2 regions of the Streptomyces sp. Je 1-4 4N24 genome follow, and region 2 is predicted to be linked to the other one. Evidence: riboswitches for the same ligand, from Rfam matches in the RefSeq annotation. Region 2 holds a riboswitch; the other holds the start of a gene.
The links. A riboswitch is a leader RNA that binds a small molecule or an ion and turns the genes downstream of it on or off. The one in region 2 is predicted to bind ZMP and ZTP.

Region 1: linked by a shared signal. The riboswitch ahead of SLV14N_RS36090 (bifunctional 5,10-methylenetetrahydrofolate dehydrogenase/5,10-methenyltetrahydrofolate cyclohydrolase) and the one ahead of glyA (serine hydroxymethyltransferase) in region 2 are both predicted to bind ZMP and ZTP.

Annotation. Positions count from the first base shown of each region.
Region 1 is NZ_CP110836.1:8,310,335-8,321,532, forward strand. Features, by position in the region: gene SLV14N_RS36050 (amidohydrolase) at 1-49, opposite strand, end outside; gene SLV14N_RS36055 (Lrp/AsnC family transcriptional regulator) at 271-1,344, shown strand; gene SLV14N_RS36060 (alkene reductase) at 1,384-2,520, opposite strand; gene SLV14N_RS36065 (sigma-70 family RNA polymerase sigma factor) at 2,655-3,539, shown strand; gene SLV14N_RS36070 (flotillin family protein) at 3,589-4,827, opposite strand; gene SLV14N_RS36075 (hypothetical protein) at 4,936-5,157, opposite strand; gene SLV14N_RS36080 (hypothetical protein) at 5,225-5,608, opposite strand; gene SLV14N_RS36085 (hypothetical protein) at 5,771-6,715, shown strand; ZMP/ZTP riboswitch at 6,847-6,935, shown strand; gene SLV14N_RS36090 (bifunctional 5,10-methylenetetrahydrofolate dehydrogenase/5,10-methenyltetrahydrofolate cyclohydrolase) at 6,957-7,811, shown strand; gene SLV14N_RS36095 (NADH:flavin oxidoreductase) at 7,907-9,028, opposite strand; gene SLV14N_RS36100 (NAD(P)/FAD-dependent oxidoreductase) at 9,237-10,409, opposite strand; gene SLV14N_RS36105 (bifunctional 3-phenylpropionate/cinnamic acid dioxygenase ferredoxin subunit) at 10,406-10,729, opposite strand; gene SLV14N_RS36110 (IclR family transcriptional regulator) at 10,897-11,198, shown strand, end outside.
Region 2 is NZ_CP110836.1:3,477,135-3,488,332, forward strand. Features, by position in the region: gene SLV14N_RS14855 (2'-5' RNA ligase family protein) at 1-331, opposite strand, end outside; gene trpS (tryptophan--tRNA ligase) at 513-1,523, opposite strand; gene SLV14N_RS14865 (cytochrome P450) at 1,904-3,445, shown strand; gene glyA (serine hydroxymethyltransferase) at 3,521-4,807, opposite strand; ZMP/ZTP riboswitch at 4,850-4,941, opposite strand; gene rocD (ornithine--oxo-acid transaminase) at 5,071-6,276, shown strand; gene SLV14N_RS14880 (tetratricopeptide repeat protein) at 6,317-7,657, opposite strand; gene SLV14N_RS14885 (hypothetical protein) at 7,851-8,207, shown strand; gene SLV14N_RS14890 (hypothetical protein) at 8,396-8,626, shown strand; gene SLV14N_RS14895 (DUF6879 family protein) at 8,601-9,113, shown strand; gene SLV14N_RS14900 (helix-turn-helix transcriptional regulator) at 9,139-9,984, shown strand; gene SLV14N_RS14905 (hypothetical protein) at 10,313-10,495, shown strand; gene SLV14N_RS14910 (glutathionylspermidine synthase family protein) at 10,618-11,198, opposite strand, start outside.

The DNA of each region.
Region 1 (11,198 bases), 4.8 Mb from region 2:
CGACGGTGGCGAAAGCGGGCAGGGCGGTGCCGGTTGCGAGGGTGTGCATCCGGTCAGCCGTGAAGATCCGCGTGGTGAAGGTATCGGTGGTCCGGGGCTGTGGAGGGGTGTGCAAGGGGTGCCTCCGGGGCGAGGCCGCGTCCGTGGGCGTACGGGCGCGGTGCGGGGGCACCCGCCGGCTGCGCGGGTGCCCAGGACGTCGCCCGATGATGCCCTTGAGGGCGTGCGCACCCCTCGATTCGCCCGATCACGTCACGCACAATGGCCCGCATGCACAAGTCCGTGGATCTGACCGAGCTGGACCTCTCGATCGTGCACGCCCTGCAGCTGGCGCCGCGCGCGCCCTGGAACACACTCGGCGAGGTCCTGGGCGTCGACCACACGACGGTGGCTCACCACTGGGCCCGCCTGGAAGAGCAGGGCAGCGCGTGGCTGATGGCGTACTACCCCGCCTGGCACGACGGACTGTGCCGCGCCCGGGTGGAGGTCGACTGCGCGGGTGGAGCTGTGGACGCGGTGGCGCAGGCCCTCGTCCACGACCCGCACGTGGTGTCGGTCGACCTCACGCACAACGGTGGTGACCTGCAACTGATGGTGAGCGCGGGCAACTTGGGGGTGCTCTCGCGGTACGTCACCGATCGGTTGCACCGGCTGCCCGGTGTGGAGCGCATCGCGGTACACCCGGTCACCCGGGAGTACGCGGACGGTCGGCAGTGGCGGCTGGACGCGCTCAACGCGGAACAGGTGCGGCAGCTCACCGCGATCAGCCCCGCGCCTCATGGCGGAACGGTGTCACCTGGTCCGGAAGAGCTTCGGATCCTGTCGGTGCTCGGTCCGGACGGCCGCTGCTCCTGGACGCAGCTGGCGGAGCGTACGAAAGTCAGCGCCGCAACGGTCCGCCGCAAGGTCCACCGGATGATGCGGGAGGGAACGCTCGCCTTCCGATGCGAGGTTGCGGCGCACAGCGCGGGGTGGCCGGTCCAGGTGCTCTACACCGCGCAGTGCCCGGCGAACCGCCTGGAGTCCGCCGCGCGGGAGCTGGTGGTACTGCCAGGGGTCCGCTCGGTGGCGGCGCTCGCCGGTCCGGCGAACCTTGCGGTGACGGCGTGGCTGCGGTCTGCGGCCGACATTCAGCAACTGGAGGTGCGGATGCTGCGCCGGGTCCAGGAGCTGGTGATCACTCGTCGCTCCGTCGCACTGCGGGCGCTGAAGCGGATGGGGCGGCTCCTGGGGGCGGACGGGCGCCGCATCGGCTACGTGCCGATGGACGTGTGGAGCGACCCGGTATGCGGCGGGTCCGTCAAGCGAGCGTTAGGGCGTGTCGTTCGGATCAGGGCTCCCTGATCCGCCCTGATCCGAACGACACGCCCTAACTCCCAGCAGTCATCGCCGTTCGAGCAGGGGAACACCCATCCCGCTCACCGGGTAGTCGACATAGCCCTCCGCCCCGCCCGTGTAGTACGTGGCCGGGTCGCCGACGGCCGGCTCCTGCCGCAGGGCGAACCGGGTGACGAGGTCGGGGTTGGCGATGAAGTGCGTGCCGAAGGACACGGCGTCGGCGATCCCGGCGTCGAGGACGGCGTTCCCCGACTCACGGTCGAAGCCGTTGTTCGCGATCAGGGGGCCGTCGAACCGCCGCCGGTAGCGTGCGAGCGCCGCGAGGTCGGGAGTTCCGTCCGCCGCGGTGCGGTCCCGGCCCCGCAGATGCAGGTAGGCGACCGGACGGTCGTTGAGCTCCGTCACCAGCGCGTCGTAGTCGGCGAGCATCTCCTCATCGGCCCGGAAATGCTCCCCCTCGGTCCAGTAGGGCGCCAGGCGGAGGCCGACGCACCGGCCGTGCCATGGCACGGCGACCGCGTCGACGATGTCCAGCAGCAGACGCCGCCGGCCCGTACGGTCGCCGCCGTAGGCGTCGGTACGGCGGTTCAGCCGCGGGTTGAGGAACTGCGCGATCAGAAAGGCTCCGAGGGCACCGATCTCGACCCCGTCGAACCCCGCCCGCCGGGCGTTCTCCGCGGCGGTACGGAAGTCGGTGACCGTGGCCGCGATGTCGGCGGTGGTCATCTCCCGGGGAGTGACGGTCTCCTTGAACCCGCCGGCGGTGAAGGCCCTCGTACGGGGGTTGACCGCCGACGGCCCGCCGGGCAGCTCGCCTCCCAGGTGGTCGGGGTGCGAGGCGGCGCCGGTGTGCCAGAGCTGCAGCACGATACGGCCGCCGAGGGCGTGCACGACATCGGTGACCCGCCGCCACCCGGCGATCTGGTCCTCGCGGTAGATGCCGGGGACGTGGACGAAGCCGACCGCCCGTTCGCTGACCCAGGTCCCCTCGGTGATGATCAGTCCTGCGGTGGCCCGCTGGCCGTAGTAGGCGGCGTGCAACTCCGTCGGGACGAGCGCGGCGTTGGCCGCGCGGCCCCGGGTGAGCGGGGCCATCACCACACGGTTGGGCAAGGAGAGGCCGCCGAGGTCCGCGCGCCGCAGCAGCGGCTGGTCGGCGGTGGTCGGCAGGGTACTGCTCATGGTGTGTTCCTCCTGGTCATCGGGCCAGGGAGGTGGCCGGGCCCGGAATCCGGGCCGGATCACGGGCGTCCGGTCACCTCGGCCCGGTGGTGCGCGTCATCAAGGTGACGGAGCGGGACGAGGAAAGGTGACCGATGGACGAGCAGGACCGGCTGGCGGAACGGTTCGAGGCACAGCGCGGCCATTTGCGCGCGGTCGCCTACCGGATGCTGGGCTCCCTCAGCGATGCGGACGACGCCGTGCAGGAAGCCTGGCTACGGCTCAGCCGTGTCGACAGCGGAACCGTCGAGAACCTGCCCGGCTGGCTGACGACGGTCGTGTCGCGGCTCTGCCTCGACATCCTGCGCTCCCGCACCGCACGACGGGAGGAACCGGTCGGACAGCAACCGCCCGACCCGGCCCGGGATGCCGCGGACGGGATCGGCCCGGAACCCGAAGCACTGCTGATCGACTCGGTCGGCCGGGCCCTGCTGGTGGTGCTGGACACCCTGGCTCCCGCCGAGCGGATCGCCTTCGTCCTGCACGACATGTTCGCCGTGCCGTTCGACCGGATCGCTCCCCTCGTGGAACGCTCGCCGGTGACCACGAAGAAGCTCGCCAGCCGCGCGCGTCACAAGGTCCAGGGCACCCCCGCCGTTCCCGCCGCCGACCTCGCCCGGCAACGGAAGGCCGTCGACGCCTTTCTCGCCGCCTCGCGCGACGGTGACCTCGACGCGCTGCTCGCGGTGCTGGCCCCCGACGTCGTGCGCCGGGCCGACCCCGCTGCGCTGCCCCCGGGCGCGCCGACGGAGCTCCGCGGTGCGCACTCGGTGGCCGCGGGGACCCTGGTCTTCGGGCGGAAGGCACGGTTCGCGGCGCCGGCGCTGGTGAACGGGGCCGTGGGGATCGTGGTGGCCCCGCGTGGCCGGCTGCTCCTCGCCCTCACCGTCACCGTCGAGGGCGACAGGATCACCGCCTACGACGTGATCGCCGACCCCGCCCGTCTCAGGGAACTCGACCTCGCCGTCCTCGACGGGTGACCGGCCGCCACGGCCCGGCACGCCGTTCCGGTCCCGTACGGATGTCCGGTCAGGACGCACCGGACCCGGCGCCGTCCTGCTTCAGCTTCGTCACCTTCCGCGGCAGTGATCCCGCGCCGTCGGCCAGCGGGGGAGTGGCATCGGGCGCGCCGGTCCCCTTCTTGAGGCTGTCGAGAATGGCCAGTCCCTGGCCGACGATGCCGGAGACGATCTCGTTCATCCCGTCGGTGCCGTTGAGGACGGTCAGCCGGGCGCCGGCGAGGCCCTCGGCTGCGGCCTCGGTGAGGGCGGGGAGGTTCTCGACGGTGCGGTTGGCGGCGATCAGCTCCTGGTTGCCGTCCCGCAGCGAGCCCGCGAGGGCCGTGTTGGCGTCGGCGCGCGCCTGGGCGACGGTCCGCTCGGTGTAGGCGCGGGCGTCCGCCTCGTACCGGACCTGGTCACGCTGGGCCTCCGCCAGAGTGCGCAGCCGGTAGGCCTCGGCGTCCGCGGGGCGGCGTACCTCGGCCTCCAGCCGCTGGGCGGCGAGCGAGGCCTGCCGCTGGGCCAGCGCGGTCTGCTCCTCGATGACCTCCTGCGAGGCCCTGGCCTGGGAGAGCGGGCCCGCCTGCGCGGCACGGGCGTTGTACTGCTCGGTCTCGGCGAGGAACCCGGCCCGTTTGATCGCCGTGTCCCGCTCGTACTCGGCCTTCAGCGCCGCCGCCTGCTGCTCCCGTTCGGTCGCCTCCTGGTCGGCCTTGGCCTGCGCGATCCGGGCCGCGCTGGCGACCGCGGCGGCGTGCGGGGCGGCGAGATTGGTGATGTAGCCGGAGGTGTCGGCGATCTCCTGGATCTGCAGGGCGTCGACGACGATGCCGAGCTTCTCCATCTCGGAGTGGCTGCCGTCCTTGACCTCCTGGGCGACCCGGTCCCGCTCCCGGATGATCTGCTCGACGGTCAGTCCGCCGACGATCGAGCGCAGATGACCGGCGAAGATCCGCCCCACCAGCTCCTCCATCGTGGCCTGCTCGGACAGGAACCGGCGCGCGGCGTTGGCAATGGACGTCTGGTCGTCCCCGACCTTGAAGACGGCAACCGCCCGGACGCCGAGCCGGATGCCCTGCTGGGTGACGCAGTCCTCGGAGATCTCCGCCTCCCGCAGCGACAGCGACAGCAGAGACGCCTTCTGCTTGACGGGCAGGACCCAGCAGCCATGGCCGGTGACGATACGGAATTGGGCGTCCCCGGCCCGGCGCTTCGAGCCGGAGATCAACAGCGCCTCGTTCGGCGCCGGAACATGCCAGAACAACATCGGAAGGCTCCTGGTCCGGTGCGACCGGCCTCGGTCGGGGCGCGGGGACGGCCGCGGGAAAAGGAAGTGCTCACGGGGGCGGCGGGCACGGTCTGCGGGACCGCCGGGTCACGCGGGCAGCGGCGCGACGATCACCGACCGCGCCGAGGTGTGCTCCACCACGATGACCTGTGTGTGCCGGGCGATGGGCTCGCGGGACCAGGCGGCGAAGGCTTCGGAGCCGCCGCGTACGGGCAGCAGCACCTCTCCCGGGCCGTCGGTCGGGATCGAGACGGTCACCCGCCCGATCACCCCGATCGGGCTGAAGTCCGTGTCATCCGTTGCGCTCACCCGGGCTCCGTCGCTGGTCAAAGCCGCTGCCGGCGCAGTCGCCGGACAGCGGTAAATCCTCGACAACTCAACGGTACTCCGGCCGGGGTGCCGTCTGCGCCGCCGGCCCGGCGGCCGCCGCGGACCCGGTTCCGGCGTCCAGACGGGCGGGCCGGGCCGACGGGACCGACGGCTTTCTCGGTGGCAGTACGTCGGGCGCGCGATGGGGCCGGAGGGCCGTGAGGGCGCTCTCGGTCTCCTCCATCAGCGCACGGTAGGAGACCAGGCGCTGCCACTCGGGGTCGGCGACCCCGGGCACCGTGGCGGCACGCTCGGTCCACTGCTTCACCAGCCCGGCGTACACCGGTGTCTGCCTGATGACCTCCGCGGTGATCCACCGCGGCATCTGCCCGGGGCGGGGGAGGGACGTCTGTCCGTGACCTGCGACGGTGCCGGAAGAGGGGACGCTCATGGCCGTAGAAACGATTCTTCGACGCTGGGGTCACTGCGTATTTTTGCAGCCGTCCGTACTTCTGCCAGGCAGGCAGGGACGCGTCTCCATCGAATATCACCTTATGCAGTGATCTATAGCCGGGAAGCGGTCCAATCCGGACGAAGGAACGTTGTCGCAGTCATGGAACCGAGGGAGTTGTGGGAGCGCCACGCGGTACTCGCACAGGCGTTTTGCAGCAGCGATGACGAGGTCCGCCGGACGCAGGGACTCCTCGACGAGGCCGAGGCCCGCCGTTCGCGGACCCTGGCCGCCTTCGCCGTGACCGTGGGCAGTGACGCGGTGGTGGCGGAGCTGCTCGGCCTGGAGGAACGCGAAGTGCGGCTGGCCCGGCGCACGGTGGGCAAGGAAGACGCCCGCGCGGTCGCCAAGAGCCTGCTCGCCCAGCCCGCGTGCGAGCAGCCCCCCGCACCGCAGCAGCCCGCGCAGCAGGCCCCCGCACAGCAGGCCCCCGCACCGCAGCCGGCGCAGACGGCCGCCGCACCAGGGGCCGCCGTGCACCCTCCGGGCCCCTCGGCACCACCACAGGCGGTCCCGGTCGCCGTGCCCCAGCCCCCCTCCGAGCCTGCCTGGGCACCGGCGCTGGACGCCGTCCTGATGAGCAGCTGGCACAACGGAGTTGACCTCACCGCCCTGGCCACCGAACTCGGTCTCGACGTCCGGCTGCTGGTGGCCCGCGCGCAACAGCTGTCCGCCGAGAGCCGCCCGGTCCAGCCTCCGGCGTCGGACCGCGCGGGCCGGCACCGCCGGATGGTCAGTCCCCCGCCCTCCCCACAACCCGAGACCCCACATCTGACCTGGCGCGAGCGACCACAGCAGCCCCCACGGGAGCACTACGAGCAAGAGCCCTGGAAGCAGCAGCCGTACCAGAACTACCCGGACCCGCAGGAGTACCAGGAATACCGGGTGTACGAGGAACACCAGCAGTATCAGCAGCCCACCCAGCCCACCTGGGATGCCAACGCCATCACCGCTGCCCAGCACGACTGGGACGGCATCCTCAGTCAATGGGAGGCCACCGCCGCCCCTCAACCACCCCTCTCCGCACCCGGTCAGGGAGGGGGGTGAGGGGCCTGAGCCGCCGCGCGCCGGAGGCATACGGGCCGCCGAGGGCGTCGCCTGCCGTGGCCGCCGTAGCGCCATGGCCGCCGTGGGCCGATGCCGCCCCTGGGCGGGTGATCAGACGTCGATTACAGTGGGCGCCGAGCCGTGACTGGCGCTTGGGTGGAGTACCACCGGGGAGCGGCTCGGCCATCCACGGTCCGTGCCGCGCGCCTGGGCGATCCCACACGACGCTCAGGAGCAGCTCATGTCCCCGGAAGCCCGCCTCATGGACGGCAGCGCACTGGCCCGCAGCATGGTCGAACAGGCCGCCCGGCGCGCGGCCGACCTCACCGAACGCACCGGCACGGCCCCGTGTCTGGCGACCGTCCTCGTCGGCGAGGACCCCGCCTCGGTGACGTACGTACGCATGAAGCGCAACCGGTGCGCCAAGGCCGGAATCCTCTCCCGGCATGTCGCACTGCCCGCCGCCACCACGACCGCGGAGCTGGTCGACACGATCACCGCGCTGTCGAACGACCCCACCGTGCACGGCATCCTGCTGCAGCACCCGGCCGGCCCGCACATCGACGAGCGGGCCGCGTTCGAGGCGATCGCCCCCGAGAAGGATGTCGACGGCGTCACCTGCCACTCCTTCGCCGCGATGAGCTTCGGCCTGGACGGCTTCGCCTCCTGCACGCCCGGCGGCATCCTCCGGCTGCTGGATCACTATGACGTCGACCTGGCCGGCAAGCATGCCGTCGTGGTCGGCCGCAGCGCGATCCTCGGCAAGCCGGTGGGGATGCTGCTGCTCGGCCGCAATGCCACCGTCACCTACTGCCACTCCCGCACCACCGACCTGGCGTCGCTCACCAAGGAGGCCGATGTCCTGATCGCGGCCGTCGGCCGGCCCCGGTTCCTGCGCGGTGAGCACCTCAAGCCCGGCGCCGTCGTGATAGACGCCGGCTCCAACCCGGGCAACGTCGGCGATATGGACTTCGACTCGGCACGCACCCGCGCCGCCCTGATCACCCCGGTTCCCGGCGGCGTCGGCCCCATGACCATCGCCACCCTGCTCACCCAGACCGTCGACGCCGCGGCCGCCCAGCTGAACGCGGTCTGACCGCCGGCCGGCGGGGCCGGGAAGCTGCCCGGCGGAACGGTGCGGGCGGTGGCGCCGGGCGCGGCACGGACCGGCCGCGCCCGGTGCGTCCGGTGTCAGCTGAGCGTCCGCAGCATCGAGGCGTCGAAGGGCACGAGGGCGTCGGTGCGGCCCTCGAAGATCTTGGCGGCCCACTCCGGGTCGCCGAGCAGGGCCCGCCCGATGGCGACGAGGTCGAACTCGTCCCGCTCCAGCCTGTCCAGCAGCCGGTCGATGCCGGCGACGCCCGCCTGTTCGCCCTTGAACGTCCCGATGAACTCGTTGTCGAGTCCGACGGAGCCCACGGTGAGGGTCGGCCGGCCGGAGAGCTTCTTGACCCATCCCGCGAGGTTGAGGTCCGAGTCCTCGTACTCGGGAAGCCAGTAGCGGCGCGTCGAGCAGTGGAACGCGGTGACGCCGGCCTCCGTCAGCGGCGCCACGACCGCCTGGAGTTCCTCCGGCGAATCGGCAAGGCGGGCCTGGTAGTTGTTCATCTTCCACTGGGACATCCTGAAGAGGACCGGGAAGTCCGGGGAGACCGCTTCCCGGCAGGCCGCCACGATCTCGGCGGCGAACCGCGTGCGGGCGGTGGGGCTGCCGCCGTAGGCGTCGGTACGCCGGTTGGTGCCCGACCACAGGAACTGGTCGATCAAGTAGCCGTGTGCACCGTGCAGTTCGACGCCGTCGAAGCCGAGCCGCTCGGCCGCGGCCGCCGCCTCGGCGAAGGCCGCGATGACATCGTCGAGATCCCGCTGGGTCATGGCATGCCCGGAGGGTGTGCCGTCGAGGGCGATCCCGGACGGGCCGGACGGCGGGGCGTCGGGGAACGGCGGTGCGCCCGCCTGGCGGGCCATGCCGACGTGCCACAGCTGCGGCATGATCGTCCCGCCCGCCGCATGGACCGCCGCCACGACGCGCCCCCAGCCGTCGAGTGCGTCCTCACCGTAAAAGCGGGGGACGGCGGCGCTGGTTCCGGCGGCGGTGTGCTGGACGTAGGTGCCCTCCGTGATGATCAGGCCGACGCCGCCGGCGGCGCGGCGCGCGTAATAGTCCGCGACATCGGCGCCCGGGACACCGCCCGGCGAGAACTCGCGGGTCATCGGCGCCATGGCTATCCGGTTCGGCACGGTGAGGCCGCCCAGGGTGACGGGACGGGAGAGTGTCTGGGCCGCTCGGGTGGCGGAGGCGCTGGGAGTCACGTGTGGGTCTCCTAGGAAGAGAACGCGGTCGCGGAACGCCGCCGGCCGGCAGACGTTCCGCTGTTCCGAACACCCCAAGGCAACTCCGTCATCCGCTTCTCAGTGTCTGCTGCGCCACAGTCGTCCCTCCGCAGACATCACTCCACAGGCATCACTCCACAGGCGTCATCCGGCTCCCGTTCCGCTGTCGCGCCTTCCTGGACGGAGGTCAGGTGGTGACCGGCTGGGTGGCGCGGGCGAGTTCGCGGCGGAGGCGCATGAAGGGGCGGGGGCGGTTGAGGGCCAGTACGGCGGTGGTGCGCCCGTCGCGTTCGTAGCAGGCCAGGAAGCTGCGGTCGTCGGGCGAGCCCTCGACGATGCGCGGGGTGTCGGTGGGCAGTCGCCGGCCGGTGAACTGGATGCGCACGCCGTACTGGTCGGACCAGAAGTACGGCAGGCTCCGGTGGGTGACGACGGTGCCGCCGGCGAGCAGGTTCTGTGCGGCGACGGCGGCCTGTTCGGTGGCGCTGGTCCAGTGCTCGGCGCGGACGCCGTCCACCCTGGCGACATCGCCGGCCGCCACGATGTGGGGCTGCGGGGTGACCCCGCCCGCGTCGCAGCACACCCCGTCGTCGAGCGGGAGTCCGGAACCCTCCAGCCAGGCGGTGTTGGGGCGTACCCCGATGCCGATGACGACCACGTCGGCGGGGAGCATCCGGCCGTCGGCCAGTTCGACCCCGGTGACACGGTTCCCCGCGCCGCCGTCGTGCAGGCGGGCGACACCGGTTCCGGTGAGCAGGGTAACGCCGTGGTCCGCGTGGAGGGCGGAGCAGATCCCGGCCATGGTGTCGCCGAGTTGGGGGACGAGGGGGAGCGGGGCGGCCTCGACCACGGTGACGTGATGGCCGAGACGGGCGCAGGACGAGGCGACCTCGGCGCCGATGAAGCCCCCGCCGATCACCACGACCCGGACCGGGCCCCGGGTCAGCTGTGCGCGCAGTGCCTGGGCGTCCTCAAGGGTGCGCAGGGTGTGGGTTCCGGTGGGTGCCGGGCCGGGGAGGCGGCGCGGGGTGGCGCCGGTGGCGAGGACCACACCGTCGGTGGTCAGGGACCGGCCGCCGTCGAGGAGCACCGTGCGCCCGTGGATGTCGAGCCCGGTGGCCCGGGTGCCGAGCAGCCATTCGGCGTCCAGTTCGGCGATCTCCTCGGCGTCGGCCAGGGCCAGTTGACCCTGGTCAGCGGTGGCGCCGGTGAGGAAGTCCTTGGACAGCGGCGGCCGGTCGTAGGGGCGGTGGTGTTCCTCCCCGACGATCACCAGACGGCCGTCGAATCCTTGGGCGCGCAGGGCCCGCGCGGCGTACAGGCCCGCCAGCGAGGCCCCGATGACAGCGACCGACTTCATGCGGCGGTGCCCTCCTCGGCGGCGTGGTGGTGGACGTGGATCATGCCGTCCTCGACGGTCACGTGGTGGGTGCGCACGGCCCGGCGGGCGGGCAGGCAGGTCGGCGCTCCGGTGCGGAGATCGAATGAAGCGGCGTGCAGCGGGCATTCGACCAGACACCCTTCCAGCCAGCCGTCCGCGAGCGAGGCGTCCTGGTGGGTGCAGGTGTCGTCGATGGCGTACAGCTGCCCGTCGGCGTGGAAGACGGCGATCGGAGGTGCGGTGTCGATGCGTACGGACTCGCCTGCGGGCAGATCGGCGAGATGGCAGACAGGAATCACGGGTCCTCCTGTTACTGTTCGGTATCATCGAGTTTCGCGGTGCGCACGATGAAGCGCTATGCGCAACAGAATCCAGATGGGGAGCGGATGCGTCAAGCGATCCCCGGAAATGCCGATCCTTCGAATCCCGGGCCTCGGCCGGGGTGCCAGGTGGTGAGATCCAACAGATGACGGACATCGTGGAGGGGCAGGCGGAGGACAAGCCGCCGAAACAGCCGGGCAGTGTGCAGTCGGTGGACCGGGCGGTGACGGTCCTGGAGATCCTGGCCCGGCACGGCGAGGCCGGGGTGACCGAAGTCGCCGATGAGCTGGGCGTCCACAAGTCGACCGCGTTCCGGCTGCTGGGCGTGCTGGAGAACCGCGGGCTGGTCGGGCAGGAGCAGGAGCGCGGCAAGTACTACCTGGGCGCCGGGGTGCTGCGGCTGGCCGGTGCGGCGGCCGTACGGCTGGACATCTCGCAGGAAGGCGC
Region 2 (11,198 bases):
AGGGGCCGGAGGCGGCGCGGATCCGGGCCTGGAGGGCGGTGCAGCCCGCCACCCCGTCGGTGACCTTCACGTAGACGACCGGGGAGAGCGGGCGGAAGGTCCCGGTGCCTTCCAGCCGGAGCGGGAAGGGGCGGCAGCCGGCCGCGACCTCGGCGAGGTGGCGCTCGATGGCGGGCAGCGCCTCGGTCCGTACCTCCGTCGGCGGGAGGAGGGTGATATGCGTGGGGATGCCGGGTGCGGCAGGGTCCCCGAAGCTCTCGCGCTTCCGCTGGAGGAAGCTGCCGTAAGGCTCCGGGACCGCGATCGAAACGCCCAGCGTTACGGTCCCCACTGCGTTCTCCCTCCTGACGTGTGTGCGGCGCGCTCGCGCACCCTCTTAGTGTGCCGGGTGCGCGCCCTTCGCGGGGAGCGTCCTCGGTCCTGTTGCGAGCGGACAAGGGGCCCACGGGCGGGGCCCCTGGCTCGGCGGGGTCCGCGCGGCCGGCCGTGGCCCACCGCGCGGACGGATGGCGTCAGTGCTTGGCCGGCAGGAATCCGAGCCGGTCATAGGTGGTGGCGAGGGTCTCGGCGGCCACCGCGCGGGCCTTCTCCGCACCCTTGGCCAGGATCGCGTCCAGCGTCTCGGGGTCGTCCAGATATTCCTGCGTACGGTCCCGGAACGGTGTGACGAAATCGACCATCACCTCGGCGAGGTCGGTCTTGAGAGCGCCGTACATCTTGCCCTCGTACTTCTGCTCCAGCTCCGGGATCGAGGTGCCGGTGAGGGTGGAGTAGATGGTGAGGAGGTTGGAGACGCCGGGCTTGTTCTCGGCGTCGTAGCGGATCACCGTGTCGGTGTCCGTGACCGCGCTCTTGACCTTCTTCGCGGAGACCTTCGGCTCGTCGAGGAGGTTGATCAGGCCCTTGGGGCTGGCGGCCGACTTGCTCATCTTGGCCGACGGGTCCTGAAGGTCGTAGATCTTCGCCGTCTCCTTGAGGATGTACGGCGCGGGCATCGTGAAGGTGTCGCCGTAGCGGCTGTTGAAGCGCTCGGCGAGGTCGCGGGTCAGCTCGATGTGCTGGCGCTGATCCTCGCCGACCGGGACCTGGTGGGCCTGGTAGAGCAGGATGTCGGCGATCTGCAGGATCGGGTACGTGAACAGGCCTACGGAGGTGCGGTCGGCGCCCTGCTTGGCGGCCTTGTCCTTGAACTGGGTCATCCGGGACGCCTCGCCGAAGCCGGTGAGGCAGTTCATGACCCAGCCGAGCTGGGCGTGCTCGGGCACATGGCTCTGGACGAAGAGCGTGCAGCGCTCCGGGTCGAGACCGGCGGCCAGCAGCTGGGCGGCCGCGATCCGGGTGTTGCTGCGCAGTTCCGCCGGGTCCTGCGGGACGGTGATCGCATGCAGGTCGACCACCATGTAGAAGGCGTCGTGAGACTCCTGCAGCGCCACCCACTGGCGTACCGCACCGAGGTAATTGCCGAGGTGGAAGGAGCCGGCGGTGGGCTGAATGCCGGAGAGCACACGCGGACGTTGCTGCATGGCGGAGCCATTCCCCTGGGGGTGGTGGTGGGCGACGGGCGGGCGATCGAGAGCCATGCCACTGATTGTCTCAGGTCGGCAAGGGGGCAACTGCGTGTGGTGGCGTGTGCGGCGACGGGCCCGGCGGGCCGTGGCGCGGCGGCCCCTCCGGCGGGCCGCTGCCGTCCGCGCCGCGGCGGCCTGTTCGGGGCGGCCTGTTCGGGGCGGCCTGTTCGGGGCGGCCGGGAGCTGGAATCGTGGCCCTGTCGTGGCCGCGTGGCAGCACCGCCTCGTGGCAGCACCGCCTCGTGGCAGCGCCGTACGCCGCCCCGGCACCGTGGTCCGCGCTCATGGGCCCGTGCACCGCCCCGGATCTTCCGCCCGATCTGTGAGGACTGCCGATGACCGACGGACGGCCGAAGAGCGACGACGGACCGACGATGGCCGACGGCGGACAGCCGAAGACCGGCGACGGACAGCCGAAGACCGGCGACGGACCGACGATGACCGGCGACGGACAGCCGATGACCGACGAGCAGTCGATCACCGGCCCGGCGACTGGCGAGCAGTCGGCGCCCGACGTGCAGCCGACGGCCGGCGCCCGCCGTCCCGTACCCGTACCCGCGCCCTCACCCCCGCCCGGCACCTTCTGTCCCGCGCACGCCTCCGAAGGGGCGCCGCACCGGCTCGCCCCCGGCGGCGCCGGCCGGGCGGCGGCCGATGCGCTGCTGCGGGAGGCCGGGGCGGTGGTTCCCGTCCTGCTGCCCGGGGAGGTGCCGGCGGTCGCCGTCACCCGCCATGCGGTGCTGCGCGAGGTTCTCGCGCACCCCGAAGTCGCCAAGAACGCCTGCCATTTCGCGGCCCTGCACGACGGCACCGTGCCGCCCGGCTGGCCGCTGACCACCTTCGCCACCGTCGACGGGATGACCACGGCCGACGGCGCTGACCACCGGCGGCTGCGCGGACTGGTGACCAAGGTGTTCACCCCGTGGCGGGTGGCGGCCCTGCGGCCCCGGGTGGTGGAGCTGACGGCCGGGCTGCTGGACGGGCTGCCGGGCGCCGCCGCGGCCGACGGCACGGTGGATCTGCGCCGGCACTTCGCCTATCCGCTGCCGATGAGCGTGATCTGCGAACTGCTGGGCGTGGACGCCGCGTTGCGCGACCGGCTGCACGAGCTGTCGAACCTGATCGTGGGGACGACCGGCACGGCGGACGAGGTGCAGGCGGCCAACCGTGAGATCACCGCCGTCCTCGGGCAGGTCGTCGAGGCCCGGCGGGCGGACCCCGGGGACGATCTGACCAGCGCGCTGATCGCCGCCCAGGAGGAGGACGGCGACCGGCTGAGCGCACGCGAGCTGGTCGGCACCCTGCTGCTGATGATCGTCGCCGGACACGAGACCACGCTCAATCTGATCACCAACGCGGTGCGGGCCCTGTGCACCGGCCGCGAGCAGCTGGAGCTGGTCCGGGCCGGGCGGGCGACGTGGGACGACGTGGTCGAGGAGACGCTGCGCCACGACAGCCCGGTCGCCCACTTCCCTTTCCGCTACCCGGTCCGGGACCTGGAGCTCGGCGGCACGGTCGTGCCGCGTGGCACCCCGATGCTGGCCTCCTACTCCGCGGCCGGCCGGGACCCGGAGGCGTACGGCCCCGACGCGGACCGGTTCGACGTCACCCGGCGGCCCGCCGCCCGGCATCTCTCGTTCGGCCACGGGCCGCACTACTGCCTGGGCGCGCCGCTGGCCCGGCTGGAGGCGACCGTCGCCCTGGAGGCGCTCTTCACCCGCTATCCGGCGCTGGACCTCGCCGTCCCGGACGCGGAGCTGCCGCCGCACCAGAGCTTCATCGGCAACAGCACCCATGTCCTGCCGGTCCGGCTCACCGGCTCACCGGCTGATCACGGCCGGGGAGCCGGTGAGCCGGGGAGCCGGGCGGGACGGTGAGCCGGGCGGGGCGGAAGGTGCGGACGGGGCAGAAGGTGCGGACGGGGCGGATGGGGCCCCGGTACTCCGCGGGCCTCAGGCCGTCGGCAGTCCCGGTGCCGGGTAGGCCGCCATGAGCTCGGCCACCTCCGTACGGATCACCGCCAGCGCCTCCTCGTCGCCCTTCGCCGCGGCCTGGACGCTGCGGTCGATCCACTCGGCGACCAGCGGCATCCGCTCCGTGCCCAGTCCGCGGGAAGTGAGGGACGGGGTGCCGATGCGGATGCCGGAGGGGTCGAAGGGCTTACGCGGGTCGAAGGGGACGGTGTTGTAGTTGACGACGATGCCGGCCCGGTCCAGCGCCTTCGCGGCGACCTTGCCCGGGACGTCCTTCGAGGTGAGGTCGATCAGCACCAGGTGGTTGTCGGTGCCGCCGGAGACCAGGTCGTAGCCGCGGGCCAGCAGCGCCTCGGCGAGCGCCTTGGCGTTGGCGACGACGGCATGCGCGTAGTCACGGAAGGACGGGGCGGCCGCCTCGCGCAGCGCCACCGCGATGGCGGCGGTGGTGTGGTTGTGCGGGCCGCCCTGCAGACCGGGGAAGACGGCCTTGTCGACGGCCTTGGCGTGGCTCGCCCGGGACATCAGCATCGCGCCGCGCGGGCCGCGCAGGGTCTTGTGGGTGGTGGTCGAGATGACGTCCGCGTGCGGCACCGGCGAGGGGTGGGCGCCGCCCGCGATCAGCCCGGCGATATGCGCGATATCGGCGACGAGGACGGCATCCACCTCGCGGGCGATCTCGCCGAAGGCGGCGAAGTCGATGGTGCGGGGGACGGCGGTACCGCCACAGAAGATGATCTTCGGGCGTTCCTTGCGGGCGAGGTCGCGCACCTCGTCGAAGTCGATCAGCGCGCTCTCCGGGCGTACGCCGTACTGCACCCCGCGGAACCACGTACCGGTCGCCGAGACGCCCCAGCCGTGCGTGAGGTGCCCGCCCATCGGCAGCGCCATGCCCAGCACGGCGTCGCCGGGCTCGGCGAAGGCCAGGTAGGCGGCGAGGTTGGCGGGCGAGCCGGAGTACGGCTGGACGTTGGCGTGTTCCACGCCGAAGACGGCCTTGGCCCGCTCGACGGCCAGCGTCTCGACGCGGTCGATGTTCTGCTGGCCTTCGTAGTAGCGACGGCCCGCGTACCCCTCGCTGTACTTGTTCTGCAGGACGGTGCCGGTGGCTTCCAGGACGGCGGCGGAGACGTAGTTCTCGCTGGGGATCAGTCGCAGCGTGTCGGCCTGGAGCTGCTCCTCGGCGCCGACCAGCGCGGCCAGTTCGGGGTCGGCGGCGCTCAGCGCGGGATGCGAAAGGGGCTGTGAGACATGGGGCTGTGACATGGCGTCCTCCGGGGCGGTCGATCGGTGTTGCCGGTCGTGGTCCCGGGGTGCCCAGGCGGGGCGGCACCTCGTGATGGTTGCCGCGCACCGCTTCCTCGAGGTTGCTTCCCCGTACGCCAGTCGCAGTGCGCAACGCAGAGTCTAAGACACCCCCAGGGCCCTGTCCGGCGGATCTTCGCAGGCCGGGCGCTCCGGGCGAGCGCAACAATGGAGAGGGACGCGGCAGTGCCCGCGCCCGCACGGCCTACCGAACGGAGCCACCGGTGACGTCCACGGAACGCGGCATCGCCGCCGCCGAAGCCCACAGCGCGCACACCTACCATCCGCTGCCCGTCGTCGTGGCCACCGCCGAGGGTGCCTGGGTGACGGATGTGGAGGGCCGCCGCTACCTGGACATGCTCGCCGGGTACTCCGCGCTGAACTTCGGGCACGGCAACCGCCGGCTGCTCGACGCGGCCACGGCGCAGCTGGAGCGGGTCACGCTCACCTCACGCGCCTTCCACCACGACCGGTTCGCCGATTTCTGCACCCAGCTGGCGGAGCTGTGCGGGATGGAGCTGGTGCTCCCGATGAACACCGGCGCCGAGGCGGTCGAGACCGCGGTGAAGACGGCCCGTAAGTGGGGCTACAAGGTCAAGGGCGTCCCGGACGGCCGGGCGAAGATCATCGTCGCGGACAACAACTTCCACGGCCGGACGACCACCATCGTCTCCTTCTCCACCGACCCCGAGGCGCGCGCCGACTTCGGCCCGTACACCCCCGGTTTCGAGATCGTCCCGTACGGCGATCTGGCCGCGCTGGAGGCCGCCGTCGACGCCGACACGGTCGCGGTGCTGCTGGAGCCGATCCAGGGCGAGGCGGGCGTGCTGGTGCCGCCGCCGGGCTATCTGGCGGGCGTACGGGAGCTGACCCGCAGCCGGAACGTGCTGTTCATCGCCGATGAGATCCAGTCGGGGCTGGGCCGCACCGGCCGGACCTTCGCCTGTGAGCACGAGGGCGTGGTGCCCGACATGTACGTGCTGGGCAAGGCGCTGGGCGGCGGTGTGGTGCCGGTGTCGGCGGTGGTCTCCTCCCGCGAGGTGCTGGGCGTCTTCGCACCCGGCGAGCACGGCTCGACGTTCGGCGGGAACCCGCTCGCCTGCGCGGTGGCGCTGGAGGTCATGGCGATGCTGCGGACCGGTGAATTCCAGCAGCAGGCCGTGGAACTGGGCGAACATCTGCACAGCGAGCTGGGGCTGCTGGTGGGCGGCGGCGCGGTGGACGCGGTGCGCGGCCGCGGACTGTGGGCCGGTGTGGACATCAACCCGTCGCACGGCACGGGACGGGAGATCTCCGAACAGCTGCTGGCGCGCGGGGTGCTGGTCAAGGACACCCATGGCTCGACGATCCGGCTCGCGCCCCCGCTGGTCATCAGCAAGGAGGACCTGGACTGGGGGCTCGGCCAGCTGCGGGGCGTGCTGGAGGGATGAGACGGAGGCCGGACGCGGGCTGCTCTCATGTGCCGGCCTCCTAGGCCAGGATTGAGGCTGGGGTGACGAGCCGGGCACGTTCGTGGAGTTCCCGGGCGGCGTGGTTCTTGAGGTGGGGGCGGATGAGCTTGAACATCTTCCCCATGCGCCGGTCGACCCGCCCGCTTTGCACCAGGGGATATTCGTCCAGCGCTTCATTCCATGTCGCACAAGCCGCTTCCAGGTGCCCCACCTCAAGTTGGAATTCGGCGAGTGTGGCCCGTTCCTTCACCCGGGACCGGCGGTAGATGTCGTAGCACAACCTGTCCGATTCACGCATCGCCGCAACGGCTCCGGGAAGGTCTCCCAGCTCATGGCGAACATGGCTGATGTGGTAGTGCAGAGATGAGGGGTCATAGGACCCGAAGGCTTTCGCTCGCGCCTCAGCCTTTTCCATGGAAATTTCGGCCTCGTTGAGGTGCGCCAGTGCCTTGTGGCGGTCTCCTGTTTGCGCAGCGGCGTGTGCCTGCTGGCCCGCAAGGAAGGCGAGCATACGCGGGCCCGCCTGCGGAGAGGCAGCGGCAGCAGCATCGGCCAGTCGCATGGCTTCACGGCCGTGCCCCAGGTCAACTGCCTGCACACTCATACCCCGCAGTGTCGTGCAATACGTGAGGTGGTCCTCAGCGGCGCCGGCCAGTTCCAGTGCCTTCAGGTAATACTTCTGCCCCAGCCCCTCCACCCCCTCATCCACAGCCATGTATCCGGTGAGATAGCACAGGTCGGAGGCTGCCGACAGCATTGCCTTGCGTACCGATTCCGGCGCCTCAGCCCGCAGGTACGGGGCCACGGTATTGACGAGGAAAGCCGCAGCCATGGGGCGGGCGTGGCGTCCACCGCATTGGTCGTCGAGTTCCGAGATCCGTTCGGTCATGGCGATGACCGTGTCAACTTCCGGCATACCGATGCGCGGAGTTCGGCCGGTTTGAACGGCTTCCATCCGTCCGACTACGTCCGGCCAGTTGGGAACGGTCAGCGCAACGGAAAAGAGCCCTATACCGAGAACGCCGCGGCGCGAGGGGTCCATATCTCCCCTACCGAGATCGATCAGCCCTTCAACCGTGCCCGGAGTGGCGTGCGAGCTACTGACCGGTGCGGGGAATCCAGCCTCCGCATGCGTGACCGGACGTCCCAGCTTCCGCGCCAGGGCCTCCACGATCAGCGGTCTGGCCTGCTCCTTCGGCAGGTGCCCTTGGCGCCACTGATGGGCCGACGGCTCGCGGTACTTGAGCGGGGTTCCTCGCTCGGTGCCGATGCGGTTCACGGCCTGGACGAACTGCCGCAGCGTCCAGCCGGTTTGCCGGTAGAGCCGTTCAAGGTGCCGGATCGGTTCCCGAGTGCCCACTAGCCCTCAACTCCCCGATGTGCGCGAGCGTTTAAAGCTCTTAAAAGCCGCTTCCACTGCCACCGTACCGCTGGGCGTAGCGGAGCGGTTGCCCAGAGCGAGGAAGGCCCTCCTCACTCCAGGCAAAGAGGACCCCCGCGACCGTGGTGGACGGCCCGGGGGCGCGGCCCTCAACTACAAGGGAGTTGACGACATGCCCAACGCTACAGCGAGGGTCTTCGTCCGGCTGCTGCCGTGGACCGGCCCGGACGGGAAGCCGTGCTTCCTGGCAGGCGACGGGACCGGATATGTCTCCCGCATCGCCGACCGGATCGAGGAGGAGCAGCTCAGCTCCGCCGACGATCTCATCGACGAAGCCCGCCGCATGCTTGCCGGACGGGCGTGGACGCCCGGGGAACTGCACCTGCTGGCCGTTGAATTAACCGCAACCCTTGCCGATGTGCGCAGGGTGGCCGAGAGCCGGGGCGGGCGCTTGACCGCCCTCGGCCACGACGCCCCGGACGATGCCGAAGGCGAAGGGCCCCGGCTTCCGGCGGAGACGTCCGGATGAGGCGGGTACCTGTCAGCGCACGCCTCGGAGCAGGGGCCTTGGCGGCGGAGCTGCTCTGGGGTGTGCAGGGGCGCGACCGGGCTGGCATCGGTCAATGCTTAGAAGTTCGTGCAAGTCGCTGGCGCGCCGCGGCGGCTCAGGCACAAGCTCGGACATGTTGATCGTCACCCGAGGCGACGGAGGACACCATGGCTTTGCACCGGCTGGGCAAGGACCCCGAGAGTCCGAACAACGGCTCCCCGACTGTGTACCTGGACGATGAGAGCGGAAACTATGTCCTGCAAGGGTGGCGGGTCACGGACCCCGAGCGCCTGGCGCAGATGGACGTTCCCAGCCATGAGACCGTGTTCGAGTTCCCGAAGCGCATGATGCAGTTCTTCCCGGAGGTGAACGGTGACGACGGCGGAGTCGACGTTTGAGGAGCTGTTCCGGTCGGCCCAGCACACCGCGTGGCACTTCGAGGCCAGGGACGCATACGCGCTGGACGAGGCGTACCAGGAGTGGATCGCCGGCAACCACTTCGACCCCGCCAAGCGATGGCCGTGGTGGATCGATCTTGTCTCGGCTTCGGTGGCCCGTGGCGTGGAGGTGCGCCGAGCGCGGGTCGTCTCGGAACCCGTATCCGCCTACATCCGGTACGAGCACGCGCTCACCGGTGGACACAACGTCAAGGCCGGAGAGTCGGTGCGCTGGCTCCCCCGTCGGCAAGCCTCATCGTTGCTGTTGCCGGGCAACGACTGCTGGGTCTTCGACCGTTCGTCGGTGCTGTTCAATCACTTCAACGGTGACGGGGAGATGACCGGTGAAGAGCTGGTGACCGACCCCGGTGTGGTCCACGTCTGCGTATCCGCGTTTGAAGCGATCTGGGAACGGGCGACTCCCCACGAGGAGTACCGGCCAGTCTGACAGTACGCACTCGGAAGACTCGATCGTGACGTCGTCGTCCAGCATCCAGCAGGCCCGAGAGGCCCTTGGCAAGCGCCTGCGCGAGATTCGCAAGGATTCGGGGCTGACAGCCCGGGAGTTGGCCGCCCGGGCCCGCTGGCATGAGAGCAAGTGCAGCCGCATTGAGAACGGCCGTACCGGGCCGTCTGACGATGATCTGCGGGTGTGGGCGCTGCACTGTGGAGCGGAGGGACAGACGGCCGATCTGATCGCCACCGCACGCAATATCGATGGTGCGTATATCGAGTGGCGGCGCATGGAACGCTCCGGACTCCGCCGTGCACAGGAGTCGGTTCTCCCATTGTGGGAACGAACGCGGCACTTCCGCGCCTACTCGTCGTGGCTGATCCCGGGGCCCTTCCAGACGCGTGCGTACATTGAGGCACTCCTCAGGGCGATTCGTGACCGGCGGGCGCTTCCCGACGACCTGGAGGAAGCTGTCCGAGTCCGCGTGGACAAGCAGCGCATCCTGTACGAAGGGCCGCGCCGCTTCGCTGTGATCTTGGAGGAGAGCGCACTTCGCCACCGGATCGGCGGCGCTGCGACGATGGCAGGTCAGCTTGGGCACCTGTTGTCTCTGGCTGCGCTGCCCCACATCAGCCTCGGGGTGATCCCGCTGCACGCGGACCGTACCGCGCTGTGGCCGGTGGAGGACTTCTGGATCTTCGATGAAGCCCAAGTCAGCGTTGAGCTGGTGTCTGCCTTTCTCACCATCACGCAGCCGCACGAAATCAGCATGTACGCCCACACCTTCGCGGGCCTCGCCGAACTGGCCGTCTACGGGGCTCCGGCACGGACTCTGATCACAGCAGCGATCGATTCTCTGGGGTGAGTGCGCGCAAGTTCGCGCAAATTCGTTGAGGTCAACTCTTCAGCATTCCTAGCTTGTCGCCGTACGGAAAGCGTCGGAGGGACGCCGGCAGCCCGAGCACTGGCGGGCGCTATCCGGCGGAACGCTGGACCTGAAGAAGGGCCCGGCGTGTGGCTGTGCCAAGTGTGTGCGGCGATAGCCGGTATCAAGACTCCCGCCCCGGCTGCGGAATACCCGGACAGGTCGAGCGGCCGGGGCGGGTGAGCACCGCAGGGAATCCCCTGCGGCCCTACGGGCCATGCCTCGACGGTACGGCGGCATGGCCCCTCATGGAAGAGGAGGTTGGTAGATGAGCGTCGCAGCCGTTGAGACGTACGAGACGCGCACGGCCGATGCTGAAGGGTGGCGCGGAGTCCCCTTCCGGCACCCGGCCGACATGGAGGCGGACGGCGGCAAGCACGACGGCGGGCCCATGCCCCCGGAGGCACCCCGCGACCCGCAGCCCGGTGGCGGGGACAGCGACAACACGTAGTCGCGAATACCGAGGGCTCTCCATCCTCACTGGCCGGTCTCGCAAGCCCCGCCCGGTGCACCGGGCGAGGCTTGCTGCTGTCCCCCCCCCGCAGGGGCGCCCGAGCGGATCCCTCGGCGGGTTCAGCGGATCACATGCGGCAAGAACCGCGCGTACTCATCGGTGACCAGGCCCGCCGACTCCCGGATGCCGAGCCCCGCCGCCTCGTCCTCGACGACCCAGGCACCGAGCACGACCCGGTTGCCGTCGAAGTCCGGCAGGGGGGCCAGCTCCTGGTAGCAGCAGGGGTCGTCGGGCCCGCGCAGCACCGGTTCGGCGCCCGGCTCGTGCAGGGTGACACCGGCACCCTCCCGGCCGAGCAGCGGCTTGGCGACGTAACCACGGGTGTGCGCCAGCTCGCGCGGCCCGTCGAGGTAGGCGGGCAGCAGATTCGGATGCCCCGGATACAGCTCCCACAGGATCGCCAGCAGCGCCTTGTTGGAGAGCAGCATCTTCCAGGCGGGCTCGATCCAGAGGGTGGAGCCGGTGCCGCCGCCGTTGTCGAGGCTGTCCAGGACGTACGGGCCGAAGTCGTCGGTGGCCAGCCACTCCCACGGGTAGAGCTTGAAACAGGCCCGCATGAAGCGCAGCCGCTGGTCGACGAAGCGGCCCGACAGCCGGTCCCAGCCGATGTCCTCCATCGAGATGGCGACCGTCTCCAGGC